Linked DNA regions of Quadrisphaera setariae. The main gene of each other region encodes a partner of the protein of the gene in region 2 in a complex. Links are inferred from orthologs where the notes say so. Each region holds a gene or a part of one and is shown on either strand. Other genes may lie near its edges.

Region 1 (3,276 bases), on a different replicon or contig from region 2:
TGTTGATCTGCTCGATCGTCTGGCCGGTCTGGTCAGCGGTGAGCTGGGACAGGGTGCGCTTCATGTCGAGGATCAGCTCGGCCTGGATGGCGATGTCGCTGGCCGTGCCACCGATGCCGCCCGAGGGCTGGTGCATCATGATCCGCGCGTGCGGGGTGGCGTAGCGCTTGCCCTTCGCGCCGCTGGCCAGCAGGAACTGGCCCATCGAAGCGGCCAGGCCCATCGCCACCGTGGCGACGTCGGGCTTGACGTACTGCATGGTGTCGTAGATGGCCATGCCCGCGGTCACCGAGCCGCCGGGGCTGTTGATGTACAGCCAGATGTCGCGGTCCGGGTCCTCGGCGGCGAGCAGCATCAGCTGGGCGCAGATCGCGTTCGCGTTGTCGTCGCGCACGTCCGAGCCGAGCCAGATGATGCGCTCGCGCAGGAGGCGCTGGTAGATGTGCTCGTCGAGCCCCATCGGGGACGACGGCTGGCTGCGGGCCGTCACGTCGGCGGCCTCGGGTCCGCGCGGCCGGGAATCGCTCACGGGGTCGGTCTCCATCCATCTGGGCCGGGATCGCTCTCCGGCCACCGTCGTGGTCGCCCCCGGTGACGGGTTGGCGACCCTGTCGACACTAGCGCCGGGCACGGGCGCGGCAGTCCCGGTCCCCGCTCCTGTTCGCTGCGAGCGCACGCCACCGGGACCCCGTCGCAGACCAGGACGCTGACGGCGTCCGCCGGGTGGCGCCGCACCAGTCCCGCGAACGGCACGGGGCGCCCCTGTGCCAGAAGGACTGGCACAGGGGCGCCCCGTGCCAGTCGGGACGGACCCGACCGGCGGCGGTGGCGGCTCCGCCTCAGGGCGGAGCGCGTCCTCAGCTCTGGGTGCCGGAGCCCTCAGCGCCCTCGGCGGCCTCAGCCGAGCCGGCGGCCTCAGCGGCCTCGGCCTTCGGCTTGCGGGTGCGCTTCGGCTTCTCCTCGGCCTCGGCGGCCTCAGCGGCCTCACCCTCGGTGCCCTCGGCGTCAGCTGCCGGCTTCTTGGCGCGGGTGCGCTTCGGCTTCTCCTCGGCCTCAGCGGCCTCACCCTCGGAGGCCTCGGCGTCAGCAGCCGGCTTCTTGGCGCGGGTGCGCTTCGGCTTCTCCTCGGCCGCGAGGACCTCAGCGGCCTCGGAACCCTCGGAGGAGCCGCCCTCGGCGTCGTCCTCGTCCTCGTCGCCGAGGTCGACCTTGTTGCCGGAGGCGTCCGTCACGGTCGCCTTCTCGAGCACCGCGGCCAGCGCCTTGCGGCGAGCGACCTCCTGGACGAGCGCCGGCACCTGGCCGGCCTGGTCCATCGCCTGGGCGAAGGAGTTGGGGTCCATGCCGTAGGCGGGGGCCTGGGCGACGATGTACTCGACCAGCTCCTGCTGGGCGACCGTGACCTCTTCGGCCTCGGCCACGGCGTCGAGGAGGAACTGCGTGCGCAGCACGCGGCGGGTCTCCTCGGTCACCTCGGCGCGGTGCTCGTCGTCCTCGAGACGCGACTCGTTCTCGAGGTGGCGGTGCACCTCGTCCTCGACGACGCCGTCCGGCACGGGGATCTCGACCTGCTCCAGCAGGGCCTCGAGGACCTTGTCGCGCGCCTGGACGCCCTGGCGGAACTCCGCCTCGTCCTGCGCCTTGGAGCGCAGGTCGGCGCGGAGCTCGTCGACGGTGTCGAACTCGCTGGCGAGCTGGGCGAAGTCGTCGTCGAGCTCGGGGAGCTCGCGCACCTTGACGGACTTGACGACGACGGTGACCTCGGCGGACTCACCGGCGTGCTCGCCGCCGGCGAGCGTGGTGGTGAAGGAGCGCTCCTCGTCGACCGAGGCGCCCTCGAGGGCGTCGTCCATGCCCTCGAGCATGGTCCCGCGGCCCACGACGTAGCTGATGCCCTCGGCGGAGTCGATCTGCTCGCCGTCGATCTCAGCCGTGAGGTCGAGGGTGACGGAGTCGTCGGTCTGCACGGCGCGCTCGACGGGCACGAGGGTGCCGAAGCGGACGCGCAGCTCCTCGAGCTTGGCGTCGACGTCGGCGTCGGTGACCTCGACGTCGTCCACGGAGACGGAGATGGTGGAGAAGTCGGGCAGGTCGATCGTCGGGCGGACGTCCACCTCGGCGGTGAACTTCAGGTCACCGGCGTCCTTGCCCTCGCCGACCGGCACCTCGGTGATCTCGACCTCGGGCTGGCCCAGCGGCCGGACCGAGGACTCCTGCACGGCCTGCTGGTAGAAGCCGGGAAGCGCGTCGTTGACGGCTTCCTGGATGACCATGCCGCGGCCGAAGCGCTGGTCGATGACGCGCGCAGGCACCTTGCCGCGGCGGAAGCCCGGCACCGAGACCTGGCCGGCGATCGACTTGTAGGCCTTGTCGAGGCTCGGCTTCAGCTCGGCGAAGGGCACCTCGACGGTGAGCTTGACCCGCGTCGGGTTGAGGGTCTCGACGTCGCTCTTCACGGCAGGGGTTCTCCAGGTCTTGAGACGGTCGGTCAGTCAGCGTTCTGGTGCGGCGGGCTTCCGCGCGCCGGCGACGAGGTGGTGCAGGCTCGCGCGGGCAGCACCGAACCGCGCCGGGCACTGCCGGCCACCTTATCGCCGCTCGTCGGGGTACCCGGATTCGAACCGGGGGCCTTCCGCTCCCAAAGCGGACGCGCTACCTGGCTGCGCCACACCCCGTGCCCAGCGGGCGGTGTGAAGGCTACGCGCCCGCGCCGTGCGCCGTGCCGGTACTCTCGTGTCCGCGCCGTCCGCCGCCCCCCGGTCTCCGGGGGTGGTGACTGACGGTGATGCGGATGTAGCTCAATGGTAGAGCCTCAGTCTTCCAAACTGATTACGCGGGTTCGATTCCCGTCATCCGCTCCACAGGGCCCTCAGGGGCCCGGTCGGACCTGCGGCCCATGACGCGACGCGCCGGACGCGGGCAGGATGCCGCGCATGTCCGTCCCCGCTCCTCACGTCGTCGACTTCCGCGACGTCTCGACCGTCGGCCTCGAGTCCTCCCCCGTCGCCGACGCCCTCGCGGGCCTGCGCGCCAACGAGGCCCGCTACTTCCACACGAAGTTCGGCCACGCCTTCACCACCGAGCCCGCCGCCCCCGGCGAGCCGGGTGCCGACCTGGCCGAATGGGTGGCGGCCCTGCTGGCCTCCGAGCGCGACCTCGTCATCGGCTCCCGTCCCCTCGAAGCCACGACCTTCGTCGTCGAGAGCACCAGCTGGACCTACGTCTTCTACGAGTCCGGCCTGTCCGTCAACGTCCTCCACGGCCTGGAGGACGGCT
Region 2 (3,198 bases):
TTCTCCACCGTGCGGCGGATGGTCTCGCGGTACGCGACCTGGGGCTTGCCGACGCTCGCCTCGACCTTGAACTCCCGGCGCATGCGGTCGACCAGGATGTCGAGGTGGAGCTCGCCCATGCCCTTGATGATGGTCTGGCCGGTCTCCTCGTCGAGCTGGACCTGGAAGGTCGGGTCCTCCTCGGCGAGCTTCTGGATCGCGGTGCCCAGCTTCTCCTGGTCGGCCTTCGTCTTGGGCTCGATGGCCACGGAGATGACCGGCTCGGGGAACGTCATCGACTCGAGCACGATGGGCGCCGACGGGTCGCAGAGCGTCTCGCCGGTGGTCGTGTCCTTGAGGCCGATGACCGCGTAGATGTGACCGGCGGCCGCCTCGTCGACGGGGTTCTCCTTGTTGGAGTGCATCTGGAAGATCTTCCCGATGCGCTCCTTCTTGCCCTTGGTCGAGTTGACGACCTGGGCGCCCGAGGAGATCCGGCCCGAGTAGACGCGGATGTAGGTGAGCTTGCCGAAGAACGGGTGCGAGGAGATCTTGAAGGCGAGGGCCGAGAACGGCTCCTCGTACTTCGCCGCGCGGGTGAGCACGGTCTCCTCGTCGTTCGGCTTGTGGCCCTCGACGCTGGGGACGTCGAGCGGGGTCGGCAGGTAGTCGACGACCGCGTCGAGCATGGGCTGGACGCCCTTGTTCTTGAACGCCGAGCCGCACAGCACCGGGTAGAGCTGCGACGAGATCGTCATCTTGCGGATGGCGCCCTTGATCTCCTCAGGCGTCAGCTCCTCGCCGCCGAGGTACTTCTCGAGCAGCGCCTCGTCGGACTCGGCCACCGTCTCGATGAGCTGGTGGCGGTACTCCGCCGCCTTCTCGACGAGGTCCGCGGGGATCTCCTCGATGTCGTAGGCCTCGCCCTTGCCCGTCTCGCCGCGCCACACGAGGGCGCGGTTGTAGACGAGGTCGACGCAGCCGATGAAGCTGCTCTCGGAGCCGATCGGCAGCTGGATCACCAGCGGCGTGGCGCCGAGGCGGTCCTTGATGGTCTGGACGGTGAAGTAGAAGTCAGCGCCCAGCTTGTCCATCTTGTTGACGAAGCAGATGCGCGGGACGTCGTACTTGTCCGCCTGCCGCCACACCGTCTCGGACTGGGGCTCGACGCCCTCCTTGCCGTCGAAGACGGCGACAGCGCCGTCGAGGACGCGGAGGTTGCGCTCGACCTCGACCGTGAAGTCGACGTGGCCGGGCGTGTCGATGATGTTGAGCTGGGTGCCCTCCCAGAAGCAGGTGGTGGCAGCGGAGGTGATGGTGATGCCCCGCTCCTGCTCCTGCTCCATCCAGTCCATCGTGGCGGCGCCGTCGTGGACCTCGCCGATCTTGTAGTTGATCCCCGTGTAGAAGAGGATCCGCTCGGTCGTCGTGGTCTTGCCGGCGTCGATGTGCGCCATGATGCCGAAGTTGCGGACCTTGTTGAGGTCCATCAGCACGTCGAGTGCCACGCTGTGGTCCTGCCTGTCCGGCCCGCACGGGGCCCTAGGGAGCGGTGGGGGTCGTCCGCGCCGCCCGGTGGGCGGCGCGGACAGATGATCACCAGCGGTAGTGCGCGAACGCCTTGTTCGACTCGGCCATCTTGTGGGTGTCCTCGCGGCGCTTGACCGCGGCCCCCAGACCGTTGCTGGCGTCGATGATCTCGTTCATGAGGCGCTCGGTCATCGTCTTCTCGCGACGAGCACGGGCGTAGCTGGTCAGCCAGCGCAGCGCGAGCGTCGTCGAGCGACCGGCGCGGACCTCGATCGGCACCTGGTAGGTGGCACCGCCGACGCGGCGGGACTTCACCTCGAGGGCGGGGCGCACGTTGTCCATGGCCTTCTTGAGCGCCACGACCGGGTCGCCACCGGTCTTCTCGCGGGCGCCCTCGAGGGCCCCGTAGACGATGCGCTCAGCGACGGACTTCTTGCCGTCGACGAGGATCTTGTTGACGAGCTGGGTGACCAGCGGGGACCCGTAGACCGGGTCGACGACGAGCGGCCGCTTCGGGGCCGGTCCCTTGCGAGGCATCAGTTCCCCTTCTTCGCGCCGTAGCGGCTGCGGGCCTGCTTGCGGTTCTTGACCGCCTGGGTGTCGAGGGCGCCGCGGACGATCTTGTAGCGGACGCCGGGGAGGTCCTTCACACGACCACCGCGGACGAGCACGATCGAGTGCTCCTGGAGGTTGTGGCCCTCGCCCGGGATGTAGGCGGTGACCTCGACCTGGCTGGACAGGCGCACGCGGGCGACCTTGCGCAGCGCGGAGTTCGGCTTCTTCGGGGTGGTGGTGTACACGCGGGTGCACACGCCGCGGCGCTGCGGGCTCCCCTTGAGGGCCGGCGTCTTGGTCTTCGTCGCCTTGTCCTGGCGGCCCTTGCGGACCAACTGCTGGATGGTGGGCACTGAGTCTCCGTGGGTCGTGACGTGCGTCTGTCAGAGTCGGGCTGCCGGTGGCCGGACCTGTGGGTCCTACCGCCGCTCGTACTGCCTGGCCCCCGTGGTCGGGCACGTCCGACTGCCTGGCGGGCTTCCCCACCGGACCCTGCCCGGACGTCGAGCCCGCTCCTGCGAGCGGGACGGTCCTGGCGCACGGAGGCCCGGGCGCACCCGGGCTTCTGTCGAGGGTACGCGGTGCGCGATACACCAGTCAAAACGCCCCCGGCGACGGGGGTGTTCCCCGCCGCCGAGGGCGTCTCGGCGTTCCGGACCGGTGGCCGCTCCCCGCAGGGGGTCACGGCCACCGGGGCGGTGCGTCAGCGGCCGTAGCCGCCGATGTCGTACTCCTCGAGGGGCACGGCCTGGCCGGAACCCGCACCGAAGTAGCCCTCGTAGTCGGAGTCGTCGTAGCTCGGGATCGCGTACATCGCGGCCTTCGCCTCCTCCGTGGGCTCCACCTTGACGTCGCGGTAGCGCGCCAGTCCGGTGCCCGCCGGGATGAGCTTGCCCAGGATGACGTTCTCCTTGAGGCCGAGCAGCGGGTCGCTGCGCCCGTTCAGGGCGGCCTCGGTGAGCACGCGGGTCGTCTCCTGGAACGAGGCCGCGGACAGCCACGACTCCGTCGCCAGGGACGCCTTGGTGATGCCCATGAGCTCGGGGCGACCCGCGGCCGGCGTGCCGCCCTCCGCCACGACGCGGCGGTTCTCCGACTCGAACCGGCCGCGCTCGGCCAGCTCGCCGGGCAGCA

What was found.
Region 1: the proteins of rpsG (region 2) and tig are in contact, whole or in part, in a crystal structure (PDB 3GTY), measured with the Thermotoga maritima proteins. The link is inferred for Quadrisphaera setariae from one-to-one orthologs. Residues at the interface, in WP_004081843.1 of Thermotoga maritima: Lys34, Lys52, Lys55, Glu59, Arg62, Gln63, Glu66, Asn67, Lys69, Val71, Arg95, Ala109, Lys110, Lys111, Gly112, Arg113, Pro114, Glu117, Glu121, Ile124, Ala125, Tyr127, Asn128, Asn129, Thr130, Gly131, Lys135, Asp139, Arg142, Met143; in WP_004081061.1 of Thermotoga maritima: Glu122, Val124, Val129, Leu130, Tyr133, Glu188, Gly259, Ile262, Tyr263, Glu266, Ser270, Glu273, Gln274, Glu277, Arg308, Gln311, Ile312, Ser315, Tyr316, Glu325, Arg329, Arg336, Leu363, Phe366, Trp367, Arg373, Leu377, Arg381, Leu384, Glu387.

Annotation. Positions count from the first base shown.
Region 1 is NZ_VKAC01000003.1:229,755-233,030, reverse strand. The notes cover bases 158-3,122. They hold tig (trigger factor), read right to left. Parts: upstream 2,457-3,122; coding sequence 858-2,456; downstream 158-857. Other genes in these bases: FMM08_RS06380 (DUF8821 family protein), read left to right, coding at 2,934-3,122; FMM08_RS06400 (ATP-dependent Clp protease proteolytic subunit), read right to left, coding at 158-460. In the rest of the region: more of FMM08_RS06400, read right to left, coding at 1-157; more of FMM08_RS06380, read left to right, coding at 3,123-3,276. UniProt on the Bacillus subtilis protein: Involved in protein export. Acts as a chaperone by maintaining the newly synthesized protein in an open conformation. Functions as a peptidyl-prolyl cis-trans isomerase.
Region 2 is NZ_VKAC01000001.1:100,474-103,671, reverse strand. The notes cover bases 312-3,198. They hold rpsG (30S ribosomal protein S7), read right to left. Parts: upstream 2,047-3,198; coding sequence 1,576-2,046; downstream 312-1,575. Other genes in these bases: FMM08_RS00515 (DNA-directed RNA polymerase subunit beta'), read right to left, coding at 2,768-3,198; rpsL (30S ribosomal protein S12), read right to left, coding at 2,046-2,417; fusA (elongation factor G), read right to left, coding at 312-1,487. Outside these bases: more of fusA, read right to left, coding at 1-311.